DNA from 3 places in the Streptomyces sp. R44 genome. Region 2 is predicted to be linked to each of the others. Evidence: riboswitches for the same ligand, from Rfam matches in the RefSeq annotation. Region 2 holds a riboswitch; each other region holds the start of a gene.
The links. Region 2 has a riboswitch for thiamine pyrophosphate ahead of thiC (phosphomethylpyrimidine synthase ThiC). Riboswitches for the same ligand answer to the same signal wherever they lie in the genome.
Positions count from the first base shown of each region.

Region 1: it holds a riboswitch for thiamine pyrophosphate, as region 2 does, so the genes downstream of both, AB5J54_RS28650 (thiamine ABC transporter substrate binding subunit) here and thiC (phosphomethylpyrimidine synthase ThiC) in region 2, are expected to answer to the same signal.
Region 3: it holds a riboswitch for thiamine pyrophosphate, as region 2 does, so the genes downstream of both, thiO (glycine oxidase ThiO) here and thiC (phosphomethylpyrimidine synthase ThiC) in region 2, are expected to answer to the same signal.

Region 1 covers NZ_CP163444.1:6,128,174-6,133,707, forward strand. Annotated here, with positions in the region: gene pyrH (UMP kinase) at 1-286, shown strand, start outside; gene frr (ribosome recycling factor) at 381-938, shown strand; gene AB5J54_RS28640 (phosphatidate cytidylyltransferase) at 938-2,041, shown strand; gene rlmN (23S rRNA (adenine(2503)-C(2))-methyltransferase RlmN) at 2,214-3,326, shown strand; TPP riboswitch at 3,356-3,465, shown strand; gene AB5J54_RS28650 (thiamine ABC transporter substrate binding subunit) at 3,546-4,640, shown strand; gene AB5J54_RS28655 (ABC transporter permease) at 4,679-5,534, shown strand, end outside.
Region 2 covers NZ_CP163444.1:4,397,793-4,403,326, forward strand. Annotated here, with positions in the region: gene AB5J54_RS20370 (IclR family transcriptional regulator) at 196-966, shown strand; gene AB5J54_RS20375 (SsgA family sporulation/cell division regulator) at 1,105-1,545, shown strand; gene AB5J54_RS20380 (YibE/F family protein) at 1,680-3,002, opposite strand; TPP riboswitch at 3,074-3,208, shown strand; gene thiC (phosphomethylpyrimidine synthase ThiC) at 3,202-4,989, shown strand; gene AB5J54_RS20390 (hypothetical protein) at 5,085-5,534, opposite strand, start outside.
Region 3 covers NZ_CP163444.1:2,417,121-2,422,654, forward strand. Annotated here, with positions in the region: gene metF (methylenetetrahydrofolate reductase [NAD(P)H]) at 1-890, opposite strand, end outside; gene thiE (thiamine phosphate synthase) at 990-1,643, opposite strand; gene AB5J54_RS11195 (Rv2175c family DNA-binding protein) at 1,759-2,124, opposite strand; gene AB5J54_RS11200 (NAD(P)/FAD-dependent oxidoreductase) at 2,168-3,382, opposite strand; TPP riboswitch at 3,465-3,578, shown strand; gene thiO (glycine oxidase ThiO) at 3,576-4,730, shown strand; gene thiS (sulfur carrier protein ThiS) at 4,727-4,927, shown strand; gene AB5J54_RS11215 (thiazole synthase) at 4,931-5,534, shown strand, end outside.

The DNA of each region.
Region 1 (5,534 bases), 1.7 Mb from region 2:
CCTGGAGATCGACGCCGAGGCCCTGCTCATGGGCAAGAACGGCGTGGACGGCGTCTACGACTCCGACCCGAAGCGCAATCCCGACGCGGTCAAGTTCGACGCCCTCGAGTACGGCGAGGTGCTGTCCCGCGACCTCAAGGTCGCCGACGCCACCGCCATCACCCTGTGCCGGGACAACAACCTCCCGATCCTCGTCTTCGAACTGCTCACCGAGGGCAATATCGCTCGCGCGGTGAAGGGTGAGAAGATCGGCACGCTCGTGAGCGACCAGGGCACCCGGGCCTGACCCGAACCGGGGAACCGCCCCGCAAGGGGATGGACAGAGCCCTGCCGGTCGTACACCGTGCAGGACACAACGCGACGACACGCAGGAGCAAGTGGTGATCGAAGAGACCCTCCTCGAGGCCGAGGAGAAGATGGAGAAGGCCGTCGTGGTCGCCAAGGAGGACTTCGCCGCGATCCGCACCGGCCGTGCGCACCCGGCGATGTTCAACAAGATCGTGGCCGACTACTACGGTGCCATCACCCCCATCAACCAGCTGGCGTCCTTCTCCGTCCCGGAGCCGCGCATGGCCGTGGTGACGCCGTTCGACAAGAGCGCGCTGCGCAACATCGAGCAGGCGATCCGGGACTCGGACCTCGGCGTCAACCCGAGCAACGACGGCAACATCATCCGCGTGGTGTTCCCCGAGCTGACCGAGGAGCGCCGCCGGGAGTACATCAAGGTCGCCAAGGGCAAGGCCGAGGACTCGAAGATCTCGATCCGCTCGGTGCGCCGCAAGGCCAAGGAGACCATCGACAAGTTCGTCAAGGACGGCGAGGTCGGCGAGGACGAGGGCCGCCGCGCCGAGAAGGAGCTCGACGACACCACCGCGAAGTACGTCGCGCAGGTGGACGAGCTGCTCAAGCACAAGGAAGCCGAGCTGCTCGAGGTCTGATGAACGACTCTTCCTGGGGGGCGCCGGCCGGTTCAGGCCTCGGCGGACCCGACCAGGGGCCTGCCCCGGCGGGTCCCGCATACGATCGGCATCAGGCGGCGCAGACTCGGCCCATGCCCATCGTGCCCGACGTTCCCGCCGGCGGATTCCAGGACGGTCACGGCCGGGGGGCCGCTCACCCGAGCGGTCCCCTGTTCCGTGACGAGACGCCGCACGAGCACCCGCAGGAGCCCATGTCCAGCCCCACCCCGCCTCCGCCGCCCGCGCCGACGGCGCCACGGCAGAAGAAGAGCGCGGGGCGCGACCTGGGCGCGGCCATAGGGGTCGGGGTCGGTCTCGGTGCCGTCATCATCGCGTCGCTGTTCATCTGGAAGCCGGCGTTCGTCGGCGTGATAGCGGTCGCGGTGGTCGTCGGCCTGTGGGAGCTCACCTCCCGCCTCCAGGAGCGCAAGGCGATCAAGGCGCCGCTGGTGCCGCTCGCGGTCGGCGGCGCGGCGATGGTCGTCGCCGGCTACGTCCGGGACGCCGAGGGCGCCTGGGTGGCGATGGCCCTGACGGCGCTCGCGGTGCTCGTCTGGCGGATGACGGAGCCTCCCGAGGGCTACCTGAAGGACGTCACGGCGGGGGTCTTCGCCGCGTTCTACGTGCCGTTCCTGGCGACGTTCGTGGCGATGCTGCTGACCGCGGACGACGGGCCGCAGCGGGTGCTGACCTTCCTGATCCTGACCGTGGTCAGCGACACCGGGGCGTACGCGGTCGGCTGGCGCTTCGGCAAGCACAAGCTGGCCCCGCGGATCAGCCCCGGCAAGACCCGGGAGGGCCTGCTCGGCGCGGTGACCTTCGCCATGGCGGCGGGCGCGCTGTGCATGGAGTTCATGATCGACGAGGGTGCCTGGTGGCAGGGCCTGATCCTCGGCCTCGCGGTGGCGGCGAGCGCGACGCTCGGCGACCTCGGCGAGTCCATGATCAAGCGCGACCTGGGCATCAAGGACATGGGCACGCTGCTGCCGGGCCACGGCGGCATCATGGACCGTTTGGACTCGCTGCTGCCGACGGCGCCGGTGGTGTGGCTGCTGATGGCGATCTTCGTCGGAACGGGTTGACGGACAGCGGGTACTCTGGAAGGGCTCGTGGCGCGTGCGCTGCGGGCCCTTCCGTCGTCCTCGCCGCCGCGAGGACGGTCCAGTGAGGTCTCCTGGCTTCGGCATCGTGATGCCGCGCTCCCCGCCGTCGCGGGGATGCCAGACCTCGTGCCGTCTGAGGAGACACCCGATCGTGGCCCGTCCAGTGCCCGGAGAACTCACTTTCGTCGCCCCCCGCGGAGCCAAGAAGCCGCCGCGGCACCTGGCCGACCTCTCGCCCGCCGAGCGGAAGGAGGCCGTCGCCGCGATCGGCGAGAAGCCGTTCCGCGCCAAGCAGCTTTCCACGCACTACTTCGCGCGGTACGCGCACGACCCCGCCGAGTGGACCGACATCCCGGCCGCCTCGCGGGAGAAGCTGGCCGGCGAGCTGCTGCCCGACCTGATGTCCGTGGTGCGGCACATCTCGTGCGACGACGACACCACCCGTAAGACCCTGTGGCGGCTGCATGACGGCACGCTCGTGGAGTCCGTGCTCATGCGCTACCCGGACCGGGTGACCATGTGCATCTCCTCGCAGGCCGGCTGCGGCATGAACTGCCCGTTCTGCGCGACCGGGCAGGCGGGGCTCGACCGGAACCTGTCGACCGCCGAGATCGTGCACCAGATCGTGGACGGCATGCGTTCCCTGCGCGACGGGGAGGTGCCCGGGGGACCGGCGCGCCTTTCCAACATCGTGTTCATGGGCATGGGCGAGCCGCTCGCCAACTACAAGCGGGTCGTCGGCGCCATCCGGCGGCTCACGGACCCCGAGCCGGACGGGCTCGGGCTGTCGCAGCGCGGCATCACCGTCTCCACCGTCGGCCTCGTCCCCGCGATGCTGCGCTTCGCCGACGAGGGCTTCAAGTGCCGGCTCGCCGTCTCGCTGCACGCCCCGGACGACGAGCTCCGCGACACCCTCGTGCCCGTCAACACCCGCTGGAAGGTCCGCGAGGTCCTCGATGCGGCCTGGGAGTACGCGGAGAAGTCCGGGCGCCGGATCTCCATCGAGTACGCCCTCATCCGGGACATCAACGACCAGGCCTGGCGCGGCGACCTCCTCGGCCGCCTCCTCAAGGGCAAGCGGGTGCACGTCAACCTGATCCCGCTGAACCCGACGCCCGGCTCGAAGTGGACGGCCTCCCGCCCGGAGGACGAGAAGGCCTTCGTCGAGGCGATCGCCCGCCACGGCGTGCCGGTGACCGTGCGGGACACCCGCGGTCAGGAGATCGACGGTGCCTGTGGACAGCTCGCGGCCGCCGAGCGCTGACCTTGTAGTCTGAGCTCGAACACATCTCCATATTCCGACAGGGGAGCGCCACAGCGCTGAGAGTGCGGTAACCGTAGACCGCAGACCCTCTGAACCTCGCCCAGGTCATTCTGGGTAGGAAGTTCGGTCGTAACTCAAGCTGTTGCGCCCTGCCCGCGCCCGGTCCGCCGGACGTGGGCAGGGCCGCGTCTCTTCCTGGTCATACCCAGGAGGAATCCAGTGAGCATCAAGAAGGCCGCCGCCGCCGCGCTCGTCGCGGCGCTCGGCATCACCGGTCTCGCCGCGTGCGGCACCGACGACGTCCGGGGCTCGGCCGGCAAGACCGACCAGCCCGCGCCGAAGACGGTGACGCTGGTGAGCCACGACTCGTTCAACGCCTCCAAGGAGGTGCTCGCGGACTTCACCCAGCAGACCGGTTTCACGGTCAAGGTGCTGAAGAGCGGCGACGCCGGTGAGGCCGTCAACAAGGAGATCCTCACCAAGGGCTCCCCGCAGGGTGACGTCTTCTTCGGCGTCGACAACACGCTCCTCTCCCGCGCCCTGAGCAACGGGATCTTCGTCCCGTACGAGGCGAAGGGCCTGGACCGGATCCCCGCCGCGTACCAGCTGGACAAGGAGCACCGGGTCACCCCGATCGACTCCGGCGACATCTGCGTCAACTACGACAAGAAGTACTTCGCCGACAAGAAGCTGGCCCCGCCGCAGACCTTCGACGACCTCGCCGAGCCGGAGTACAAGGACCTCCTCGTGGTGGAGAACCCCGAGCGGTCCTCCCCGGGCCTCGGCTTCCTCCTCGGCACGGCCGCCAAGTACGGCGACGAGGGCTGGCAGGACTACTGGAAGAAGCTCAAGGCCAACGGCGTGAAGACCGTCGACAGCTGGGAGCTCGCCTACAACCAGGAGTTCTCCGGCTCGGCCGGCGGCAAGCAGGCCAAGGGCGACCGGCCGCTGGTCGTCTCGTACGCCTCCAGCCCTCCGGCCGAGGTGCTGTACGGCGAGCCGCAGCCGAAGGTGGCGCCCACCGGTGTCTCCACCGGCACCTGCTTCCGGCAGACCGAGTTCGCGGGCCTGCTGAACGGCGCGAAGAACCCCGAGGGCGGCAAGGCGCTCATCGACTTCCTGATCTCCAAGAAGTTCCAGGAGGACATGCCGCTCCAGATGTTCGTCAACCCGGTGGCGAAGGACGCGGCCCTGCCGGAGCTCTTCACCAAGCACGGCGTGGTGATCGAGAAGCCGGAGACCATGGCGCCCGAGAAGATCGCCGAGAAGCGTGACCCGTGGATCCAGCAGTGGTCGTCGCTCGTCCTGAAGTGACCCGCGACCTCAAGGGGAGCGCGACGCGGCTGGGCCTCATGGCCCTGCCCGTCGCGTTCTTCGGGGTCTTCTTCGCCTGGCCCGTCGTGTCCATCGTGGACCGGGGGCTGCGGCCCGACGGCGCCTGGCGGTTCGGCCGGATCGGCGAGACGCTCAGCCGACCGGACATCCTCGACGTGCTCGGCTTCACCGTGTGGCAGGCGCTCGCCTCCACCGGGCTCACCCTCCTGGTCGCGCTGCCCGGCGCGTACGTCTTCGCCCGCTTCGACTTCCCCGGCAAGAGCGTGCTGCGGGCCGTCGTCACCGTGCCGTTCGTGCTGCCGACCGTCCTCGTCGGCACGGCGTTCCTCGCGCTCGTCGGCCGGAACGGGCTCACCGACGAGTTGTGGGGGCTGCGCCTCGACACCAGCGTGTGGGCGATCCTCCTCGCGCACGTCTTCTTCAACTACGCGGTCGTCGTCCGCACCGTCGGCGGCCTCTGGTCGCAGCTCGACCCGCGCCAGGAGGAAGCCGCCCGGGTCCTCGGCGCCTCGCGCTGGACGGCCTGGCGGACGGTGACGCTGCCCGCGCTCGTGCCGGCGGTGGCGGCGGCCGCCCTGATGGTCTTCCTCTTCACCTTCACCTCCTTCGGCGTCGTACAGATCCTCGGCGGGGACGCGTACTCCACGCTGGAAGCCGAGATCTACCGGCAGACCGCCCGGCTGCTCGACCTGCCCACGGCCGCCGTGCTCACCCTCGTGCAGTTCGTGGCCGTAGGCGTGATCCTCGGTGTGCACGCCTGGACGGTACGGCGGCGCGAGACCGCGCTCCGGCTCGTACCGCCCGAGTCGACGGCGCGCCGGCCGCGCGGCGCCGGCCAGTGGGCGCTGCTCGCCGGTGTTCTCGTCTCGGTGG
Region 2 (5,534 bases):
CCGGGCGAGGGAACGCGCCGGGCTAATCAGGGTATGGGCCCTGGAGCTGCCACTAGAGTGGAATCTCTCCGCCGCGTTGGGGACTACAGGCGTAGACCTCCATACTGACCAGCGGTTTCCCAGGCCCGGCGGCCGCGCGGGGGCGGCCCCCGCGGGCGGGTGCACTGCATCCGTCGTCACGCCTGGGGGTGACCTTTGGCCACGGCTACGCAGACGGCTGCGCCTACCCTGATCGGCTCGGTGCAGCGGGCGCTGAGACTCCTGGAGGCCGTCGCCTCCCATGCGGAGGGTGCCCCGGCCAAGCAGCTCGCCCGTGAGACGGGCCTTCCGCTGCCCACCACGTACCACCTGCTCCGCACCCTGACACACGAGGGCTATCTGCTCCGGGACAAGGGTGTGTTCGTCCTTGGCGACGCCGCCGTCCGACTGGCCGGCGGCGGAGATGTGCAGAATCGTCGCATCAAGATCGAAGACTCCCTGGCCCACTGGCGGGACGAGATCGGTGTACCCATCTACTTCGCCCTCTACCGCGAGGGGGAGATCGAGCTCGTCGCTGTCGCCGACACCTCCAACGCCCCCGCGGTGGAGGAATGGGCCGATTTCCGCGAGACCGCGCACGCCCACGCGATCGGGCAGTGCCTGCTGAGTCAACTCGATCTGAAATCTCGTCAAGACCACCTTGATCGCCACCCGGTGGAAGCCATCACTCCGTACACGGTGCGTAACCAGCGTGTCTTTTTGGAGCGTTTGGGCAGTTTGGACCGAATGGAACCCGTGGTGGAGCGTCAGGAATATGCGCTCGGCACGGTCTGTGCCGCCATTCCCATCACCGCGGGCTCCACGGCGGCCGCCATGGCCATTTCCCTCCCCCTTCACCAGGAAGAACGGTTGCTCCCAGCAGTCGAGCGGCTACGTAACGAGATCGGAAGGCTCTTCGGTTCACTCGCGTTCTCTATCAGTATCTGAAAAATCACTCCTTGTGATCTGCTAGCGCGTACAGCACGATTGCGTCAAGAGGGCCACGGGGGATCATTCCTGGCCGTTTCGGTCACAGCTTTCAGCAGCTGTGTTTACACAACTGCTTCATCTACTGCGGGGTACATGATGCGAGAGTCGGTTCAGGCCGAGGTCCTGATGAGCTTCCTCGTCTCCGAGGAGCTCTCCTTCAAGATCCCGGTCGAACTCCGATATGAGACCCGGGATCCCTACGCGGTGCGGATGACCTTCCACCTTCCCGGAGACGCGCCCGTGACCTGGGCGTTCGGACGGGAACTGCTGCTCGACGGGATCAACCGGCCGAGTGGGGACGGCGATGTGCACATCGCCCCGACGGAGCCGGAGGGACTCTCGGACGTCTCCATCCGGCTCCAGGTGGGCGGCGACCGCGCGCTCTTCCGGGCCAGCGCGCCGCCGCTCGTCGCCTTCCTCGACCGAACGGACAAGCTGGTTCCGCTCGGTCAGGAACGGACACTGGGCGACTTCGAGGACAACCTGGAGGCCGCACTGGGCCGGATTCTGGCCGAAGAGAACGCCGGGCCCGCCTGAGCGGGCCCGCGCTGAGCCGGCCGGCCCGAGCCGCCTCAGCCGAGCCGCCTCAGCCGAGCCGTCCCGCCTGCGCGAGACCGTTCGAGCCGGACCCTCCCCGAGCCGGGCCGGCCCGAGCCCTCAGCACGCACACCTCACTTGGCGCGGCGGCGCCGCCCTCCCCGTACCGCCGCGGGCTTCACGCCGTCGGAAGCCGGCCGGTCGGCGGAGACGACCAGCGCCGCGAGCACCGTGGTGACCGGAACGGACGCCACCAGACCGATCGACCCGACCAGCGTCCGGACGATCTCCTCGGCGACCAGCTCGCTGTTCGCCACCGTCCCCATGCTGCTCTGGGCGATGGAGAAGAGCAGCAGCAGCGGCAGGGCGGCGCCCGCGTAGGCGAGCACCAGGGTGTTCACGACCGAGGCGATGTGGTCGCGGCCGATCCGGATCCCGGCCCGGTACAGACCGCGCGGACCCATCCCCGGATCCGCCTGGTGCAGCTCCCAGACGGCCGATGTCTGGGTCACCGTCACGTCGTCGAGCACACCGAGCGAACCGATGATGATCCCGGCCAGGAGCAGACCGGACATGTCGATCTCCGGATACAGGCCGTGGATCAGACCGGTGTAGTCGTCGGTGTTGCCGCTGAGCGAGGTCCAGCCGATGAAGAGCGAGCCCAGCAGACCGATCAGGAGCAGTGAGATCAGTGTGCCGAGCACGGCGACCGAGGTGCGGGCCGAGAGGCCGTGGCACATGTAGAGCGCGATCAGCATGATCGCGCTCGACCCGACCACCGCCACGACCAGCGGGTTCGACCCCTCCAGGATCGCCGGAAGGATGAAGTACGTCAGCACGAGGAAGCTCACGGCGAGCGCGATGAGCGCCATGACGCCCCGCATCCGACCGACCAGCACGACCGCGACGGCGAAGATGCCCGCGAGCACCGCCAACGGCAGCTTGCGGTTCACATCGGTCACCGAGTACTGCAGGTCGCGCGGGGCGTCGGGGGCGTACGCCACCACCACGCGCTGGCCCTCGTGCAGTTGACGCGGGGCGTCCGGCTGCACGATCTCGACGAACCTCCGCCCCTTGTCCGGGCCGCTGGTGACCTCGATCGTCGCCTTCTCGCACTGTCCCTGCCGGCCGTTGACCGCCTCGCGGCCCTCCGGAGTCGAGGTGTCGCCGGTCGGCGGGACCTGGGCGGCGTTCACGTCCTTGCAGTCGACGTGCTCGACGGAGACGACCTTGCCCTGCTGAGTCTGCCGGTCGAAGCCGACGCCGGTGCGCTCGTGCGCCGGGGCGCCACCCGGCCAGAGGACCACGAGCCCCACGACGACCGCGGTGGCGAAGGGGATCAGGATCGCGGCGATGACTCTGCGCAGATGCCGAGAGACGGGCGTGGCGGGGCCGTGGCTGTGGGAATGGGAGTGCCCGTGGCCATGAGGTTCGGGGGTCTGCTGGGGGGAAGTCACCGACCGATCATCGCAAGAACGGCGGGGGCCCACTGTTCAGCACGCCAAGGATGACGCTAGCGTGGTGGCACCTTTGCACACGCGGGAGCTCGGAGCACCGGGCTGAGAGGGCGCTGATCACCGTACGCACGTACGGGAGGAGGCTGCGCCGACCGCCGAACCTGTTACCGGGTAATGCCGGCGTAGGGAGATCGGTCTCATGACCATTCAGGATGCACGCACGCCTGCCTCCGACCAGAACCAGACCGACGGGCAGGAGCGCACGCCGGGCTGGCACAAGGGGTACGTCCAGGGCTCGCGCCCCGACCTCCGGGTGCCCGTCCGTCAGGTGCACCTCACCAACGGCAAGGACGTCACGCTGTACGACACGTCCGGCCCGTACACCGACCCCGCCATCGACACCGACGTCCGGCGGGGCCTTCCGCCGCTGCGCGAGAACTGGATCATCGCGCGCGGCGACACCGAGGAGTACGCGGGCCGCCCGGTCCGCCCCGAGGACGACGGCATCAAGCACACCTCGCCGCGCGGCGGTGGGCTGAAGAACCTCGACGCCGTCTTCCCCGGCCGCCCCCGTCTGCCGCGCCGTGGCCGCAGCGGCCAGGCCGTGACCCAGCTCGCGTACGCCCGCCGGGGGGAGATCACCCCGGAGATGGAGTACGTGGCGATCCGCGAGAACGTCTCCCCCGAGGTCGTACGGGAGGAGATCGCCGCGGGTCGCGCCGTGCTGCCGGCGAACGTGAACCACCCGGAGATCGAGCCGATGATCATCGGCAAGCGGTTCCTGGTGAAGGTCAACGCCAACATCGGCAACTCCGCCGTCACCTCCTCCATCGAGGAGGAGGTGGAGAAGATGACCTGGGCGACCAAGTGGGGCGCCGACACGGTCATGGACCTCTCCACCGGCCGCAACATCCACACCACCCGCGAGTGGGTGCTGCGCAACTCCCCCGTGCCGATCGGCACCGTGCCGCTCTACCAGGCCCTGGAGAAGGTCGATGGCAAGGCCGAGGAGCTGACCTGGGAGATCTACAAGGACACGGTCATCGAGCAGGCCGAGCAGGGCGTCGACTACATGACGGTGCACGCCGGCGTGCTCCTGCCGTACGTGCCGCTCACCGCGCGCCGCAAGACCGGCATCGTCTCGCGCGGCGGCTCGATCATGGCCGCCTGGTGCCTGGCGCACCACAAGGAGAACTTCCTCTACACGAACTTCGAGGAGCTCTGCGAGATCCTGGCGGCGTACGACGTCACCTACTCGCTCGGCGACGGTCTGCGCCCCGGCTCGATCGCGGACGCCAACGACGAGGCGCAGTTCGCGGAGCTGCGGACGCTCGGCGAGCTGAACACGATCGCCAAGCGGCACAACGTGCAGACGATGATCGAGGGCCCGGGCCACGTCCCGATGCACAAGATCAAGGAGAACATCGACCTCCAGCAGGAGATCTGCGAGGAGGCGCCGTTCTACACCCTCGGTCCGCTGACCACGGACGTCGCCCCGGCGTACGACCACATCACCTCAGGCATCGGCGCGGCGATGATCGCCTGGTGGGGCACGGCGATGCTCTGCTACGTCACGCCCAAGGAGCACCTGGGCCTGCCGAACCGCGACGACGTGAAGACGGGCGTCATCACGTACAAGATCGCGGCCCACGCGGCGGACCTCGCCAAGGGCCACCCGGGCGCGCAGGAGTGGGACGACGCGCTGTCGGACGCGCGCTTCGAGTTCCGCTGGGAGGACCAGTTCAACCTGGCCCTCGACCCGGACACCGCCCGCGAGTTCCACGACGAGACGCTCCCGGCGGAGCCCGCGAAGACGGCGCACTTCTGCTCGATGTGCGGGCCGAAGTTCTGCTCGATGAAGATCTCCCAGGACATCCGCCGCGAGCACGGCGGCACGCAGCAGGAGATCGAGGCCGGCATGGCGGAGAAGTCGGCCGAGTTCGCAGCGAGCGGCAACCGCGTCTACCTGCCGCTGGCCGAGGCGTAACGAGCAGCGCCCCCCTGGATCCGCCGATCCGCCGATCCGCCGATCCGCCGATCCGCCGATCCGCCGATCCGCCGATCCGCCGGACCCGCCGACCCTCAGGGCGTCGGCGGGTCCGGCGGCGGGTCGGTCGCGGCGAGGGCGGCTCGGAGGAAGGGGAGGATGCCGCGTTCCAGGAGGGCGCGGCGCCAGGCTTCGCGGGCGCGGGTGAGTTCGTCGTCTGCGGGGGCGGTTCCGTCCGCCGCGGCCGGTCTGTTGCGCAGGGCGGTCAGGAGGAGGCCGGTGCCCGCGCTGAGCAGCCCGGCGGCGGCGAGGGCGGCGAAGACCAGGCCGGCCGTCAGCAGGGTCTCGCCGAACACGACCGTGGGGGCGAGGGCGTGCAGGACCGCCCCGACCAGCAGGAGGATCGCGGCGGCGGTGCCCGCGAGGACGGGCACCATCACGGTGACGATGGCGACGACTCCGGCGCCCGTGCCGGGGTCCGCCACGGGTATGCGGGTGTCGATGGCCGCGCGGTTCTGCTCGCGGACCTTCACGAAGTGGTCGTA
Region 3 (5,534 bases), 2.0 Mb from region 2:
TCGTAGATCTCGAGCGTCGCGGTGGAGCTGTTGAGCGTGATGAAGTGCAGTCCGGGGACACCCTCGGAGAGCAGACGCGCGCAGAACTCCGTCGCGAACTCGATACCGATGGAGCGTACAGCGGCGGGATCGTCCTTGACGGCGAGGATGCGCTCTTTCACATCCGCGGGGAAGGCGGCGTTGCTCAGCTGGGGCAGCCGGTCGAGCGTCTTCACGTTCACGACGGGCATGACCTCGGGGATGATCGGGGTCTCGCAGCCCGCCTTCTCCACGCTGTCGCGGAGCCGCAGGTAGTTCTCCGGGTCGAAGAACATCTGGGTGATCGCGTAGTCGGCGCCCGCGCGGCACTTGTCCACGAAGTGCCGGATGTCCGTGTCCCAGTCGGTGGAGCGGGGGTGCATCTCCGGGAAGGCGGCGACGCCGACGCAGAAGTCTCCCGACTCCTTGATCAGCCGGACGAGGTCGGCGGCGTACTTCACGCCCTCCGGGTGCTCGACCCACTCGCCCAGCGGGTCGCCCGGCGGGTCGCCGCGGACGGCGAGCATGTTGCGGATGCCCGCGTCGGCGTACTGCCCGAGGATGTTCCGCAGCTCGGCGACCGAGTGGTCGACGGCCGTGAGGTGGGCGACGGGGGTGAGCGTGGTGTCGGAGGCGATCTTCTGGGTGGCCTTGACGGTGCCGCCGCGGGTGGAGCCGCCGGCGCCGTAGGTCACGGAGACGAAGCTGGGACCGACCGCCTCGACGCGGCGCATGGCGTTCCAGAGGACCTGCTCGCCCTTCTCGGTGCGGGGCGCGTAGAACTCGAAGGAGTACGACGTGTCACCGGCAGCGAGGATCTCGCGCACCGTGCGTGCACGGTCCGATCGGACGGAAGCGGTTCCAAGGGCCATACCGGCAGGTTAGACGCGGTCCGGGGAGCCGCGTAGACGGCGTCCGAGTGGTGGACACCTTTTCGGACAGCTGTGCCGGGCTCCCCGCGGACGCGCCCGTCAGGCTTCGGCGCGCTCGCGGACGCGCTTGGCGAGGGCGGCCGTCGCGGCGGCGGGGTCGTCGGCCTCGGTGATGGCGCGGACGACGACGATCCGGCGGGCGCCCGCGTCCAGGACCTCGTCGAGGTTGGTCTCGTCGATGCCGCCGATGGCGAACCAGGGCCGGTCCTGCGCCAGCTCCGCCGCGTACCGCACGAGGCCGAGCCCCGGCGCGTACCGTCCGGGCTTGGTGGGGGTGGGCCAGCAGGGTCCGGTGCAGAAGTAGTCCACGCCCGGCTCGGCGGCGGCCGCGGCGACCTCGGTCTCGGCGTGGCAGGAGCGGCCGATCAGCAGCTCGTCGCCGAGGATCGCGCGGGCGGCGGGCACGGGCAGGTCGCCCTGGCCGAGGTGGAGGACGTCGGAGCCGATGGCGTGGGCGACGTCGGCCCGGTCGTTCACGGCGAGGAGCTTGCCGTGCCGGCGGGCGGCCTCGGCGAAGACGGCGAGGTGCTCCAGCTCCTCACCGGCCTCCATGCCCTTGTCGCGGAGCTGCACGATGTCCACGCCGGAGGAGAGCACGGCGTCGAGGAAGGCGGGCAGGTCGCCCTGGCGCTTCCGGGCGTCGGTGCACAGGTAGAGGCGGGCGTCGGCGAGCCGCTCACGAGGCGTGGACATGGGTGGGTTCCCCCCGTTCGTGCGCCGGTGCCGCGGCGCCCGGCCGTGAAGAGGCCGGGCTCCGCGACACCCGCGGGTGGTGTCTTCGGTGCGTGGGTGCGTCAGCGCGCGGGCGTCAGATGGCGAGCGCCTGGGCGCGGCGCTTCACCTCCGTGCCGCGATTCTCGTTGAGCGCCTGCGCGGGCGTGCCCGGCAGGCTCTCGTCCGGAGTGAAGAGCCACTCCAGCATCTCCTCGTTGGTGAAGCCGTCGTCCCGCAGCACGGTCAGCAGCCCGACGAGACCCTTGACGATCTTGTCGCCCTGGATGAAGGCAGCGGGGATCTGCAGGGCGTTGTTCTCGCCGCGGCGCACGGCGATGAGCTGGCCGTCCTTGATCAGCTGCCGCACGCGCACCACGTCGACATCGAGCATCTCCGCGATGTCGGGCACGTAGAGCCAGGCGGGGACGAGCGCATCGATCTTTACGTCAATCTCGGTCACAGGACAAGCCTGCCATCCCGGACTGACAGCCGGTAGTCGGGCCCTACCGGACTGCCGCCTTCAGGGGGACGGACGGGTCCGCGGCGCGCTCCGGGTCGACCGGGACGGCGGCCTCGATGAGCTTGCGACCCTGGGCCAGGTCGCGGGGGCGACCGACCGCGAGGAGGGCCACCGGCACCCCGGCGCGCAGCCAGAGCACGGACCAGGCCTCGTCGGCCGGGGCGCCGCGCCACACCAGCTCGTCCGCGTGCGCGTGGTGCCCGGCGTACTGGACGAAGCGGCCGAACTGCTCGGACCAGAAGTACGGCACCGGGTCGTACGGGGCGTCGGTGGCCCCGGTGATCGCCGCGGCGACCGCGCGCGGGCCCTGGAGCGCGTTGTCCCAGTGGTGGACGAGGAGGCGCTCGCCGTAGCGGGCGGAGGGGAAGGAGGCGCAGTCGCCGACGGCGTACACATCGGGCAGGGAGGTGCGCAGCCGGTCGTCGGCGGTGATGGCGCCGCTCGGGTCGAGGGCGATGCCGGAGCCGGTGAGCCAGCTCGTGGCGGGGCGGGCGCCGATGCCGACGACGACGGCGTCGGCGGCGATCTCGCGGCCGTCGGCGAGGACGACGCGGCCGGGCTCGACGGTGTGCACGCGCGCGCGGGTGAGGAGTTCGGCGCCGTTCGCCCCGTACCACTCGGCCATGGGGGCGGTGACCTCGGCGGGCAGGGCTCCGGCGAGGGGGCGGTCGGCGGCCTCGACGACGGTGACGGCGCAGCCCGCCTCGCGCGCGGCGGTGGCGAACTCGGCGCCGATCCAGCCGGCGCCGACCACCACGACGGAGTGTCGGCGCTCCAGGACGGGGCCGAGGCGCACGGCGTCGTCGAGGGTGCGCAGCAGATGGACCCCGGGGACGCCCTCGGCGCCGGGCAGGGTGACGGGGTGGGCGCCGGTGGCGACGACGAGGGTGTCGTAGGCGACGGGCCCGGCCTCGGTGTCGATCTCGTGGTCGGCGGCGCGCAGCCCGGTGACGTCCAGGCCGAGGCGGAGCTCGATGCCGAGGTCCTCGAAGTCGATCTCGAAGGCGGAGTCCTCGGCCTTGCCGAGGAGGATCGCCTTGGAGAGCGGGGGCCGGTCGTAGGGCTGGTGGGGTTCGGCCCCGATGAGGGTCAGGGGGCCGGTGAAGCCCTGCTCGCGCAGGGCGACGGCGGTCTGGACGCCCGCCATTCCGGCGCCGACGATCACGACGTGCTGCTGGGCCTGCTTCTGCTCGCTCACCCGACCACCTTACGCATCTGACGGACCGTCAGGAAGGGAGGGGTCTGTGGCCCGGTATCGACGCGGGCTAGTCTGGCGGGCGTAAAGCACTCGCGGGAGCCCGGACGCACCGGGCTGAGAGGGAGGCTGGGACGGCCTCCGACCGTACGAACCTGATCCGGGTCATGCCGGCGAAGGGAGGGGCTGGACGCCCATGCGTTCTTCCGATGTCCTCGTGGTCGGGGGCGGCATCATCGGCCTGGTCACGGCCTGGCGGGCCGCGCAGCGCGGACTGCGCACCGCCGTCGTCGACCCGGATCCGGGCGGCGGGGCCGCGCGGGTCGCGGCCGGCATGCTCGCCGCCGTCACCGAACTCCACTACGGCGAGGAGACCCTGCTCGGGCTCAACCTCGCCTCCGCCGCCCGCTACCCCGCGTTCGCCGCCGAACTGGAGGAAGCCGCCGGCCACGACGTCGGCTACCGGGCCTGCGGCACCCTCGCCGTCGCCCTCGACGCCGACGACCGGGCCCACCTGCGCGAACTGCACGCCCTGCAGACCCGCTGCGGGCTCGTCTCCGAATGGCTCAGCGGCCGCGAGTGCCGCCGCCTCGAACCGATGCTGGCGCCCGGCGTGCGCGGCGGGCTGCGGGTCGACGGCGACCACCAGGTCGACCCGCGCCGACTGGCCGCCGCGCTCGTGACGGCCTGCGAGCGGGCCGGAGTGGTCTTCCACCGCACGCTGGCGGAGCGCCTCTCGGTCGTACGCGACCGGGCACGCGGCGTCCGCCTCACCGGCGGCGAGGAGCTGACGGCCGACCAGGTCGTGCTCGCCGCGGGCAGCCTCAGCGGGCGGCTCGCGGGCGTGCCGGAGGAGGTGCTGCCGCCGGTCCGCCCCGTGAAGGGCCAGGTCCTGCGGCTCCGCGTCCCCGCGCCGTACGCCCCCTTCCTCTCCCGCACCGTGCGGGCCGTCGTCCGCGGCAGCCACGTCTACCTGGTGCCCCGCGAGAACGGCGAGCTCGTCGTCGGCGCCACCAGCGAGGAGCTGGGCTGGGACACCACGGTGACGGCGGGCGGGGTGTACGAACTCCTCCGCGACGCCCACGAGCTGGTCCCGGGCCTCACGGAACTGCCGCTCACGGAGACCTGTGCCGGGCTGCGCCCCGGCTCCCCCGACAACGCGCCGCTCCTCGGCCCCACCGCCCTGCCCGGCCTGCACCTGGCCACCGGCCACTACCGCAACGGGGTGCTGCTCACCCCCGTCACCGGCGACGTCATGGCCGAGGCGCTCACCACGGGCGCGCTCCCCGACGAGGCGCGCCCCTTCACCCCCCGCCGTTTCTCCCCTGTACGTCAGGAGCAGCCCGCATGAACGTGTCCGTGAACGGAGAGCCCCGGGTCCTGGCGGGGCCCGTCGCCCTCGACGCCCTCGTCGCGACCCTCACCACGGCCCCGTCCGGGGTCGCGGCGGCGCTCAACGAGACGGTCGTACCGCGCGGCGAGTGGGCCACGACGCTGCTGGGCGAGGGCGACCGGGTGGAAGTCCTCACGGCAGTACAGGGAGGCTGAGGGATGTCCGACGACGTCTTCACCCTCGGCGGTACGGAGTTCTCCTCCCGCCTGATCATGGGCACCGGCGGCGCCCCCAGCCTCGACGTCCTGGAACGCTCCCTCGTCGCCAGCGGTACGGAGCTGACGACGGTCGCCATGCGGCGCCTGGACCCGACGGTCCAGGGCTCGGTCCTCTCCGTCCTGGAGCGCCTCGGCATCCGGGTCCTGCCGAACACGGCCGGCTGCTACACGGCGGGCGAGGCCGTGCTCACGGCGCGGCTGGCGAGGGAGGCGCTGGGCACGGACTGGATCAAGCTGGAGGTCGTCGCCGACGAGCGCACCCTCCTCCCGGACGGCGAGGAACTCCTGGCAGCGGCCGAGACCCTGGTCGACGACGGCTTCACCGTCCTCCCCTACACCAACGACGACCCCGTCCTGGCCCGGAAGCTGGAGGACGTGGGCTGCGCCGCGATCATGCCGCTCGGCTCCCCCATCGGCTCCGGGCTCGGCATCCGCAACCCGCACAACTTCCAGCTCATCGTGGAACGGGCCGAGGTCCCGGTGATCCTCGACGCGGGCGCGGGAACGGCGTCGGACGCGGCGCTCGCGATGGAGCTGGGGTGCG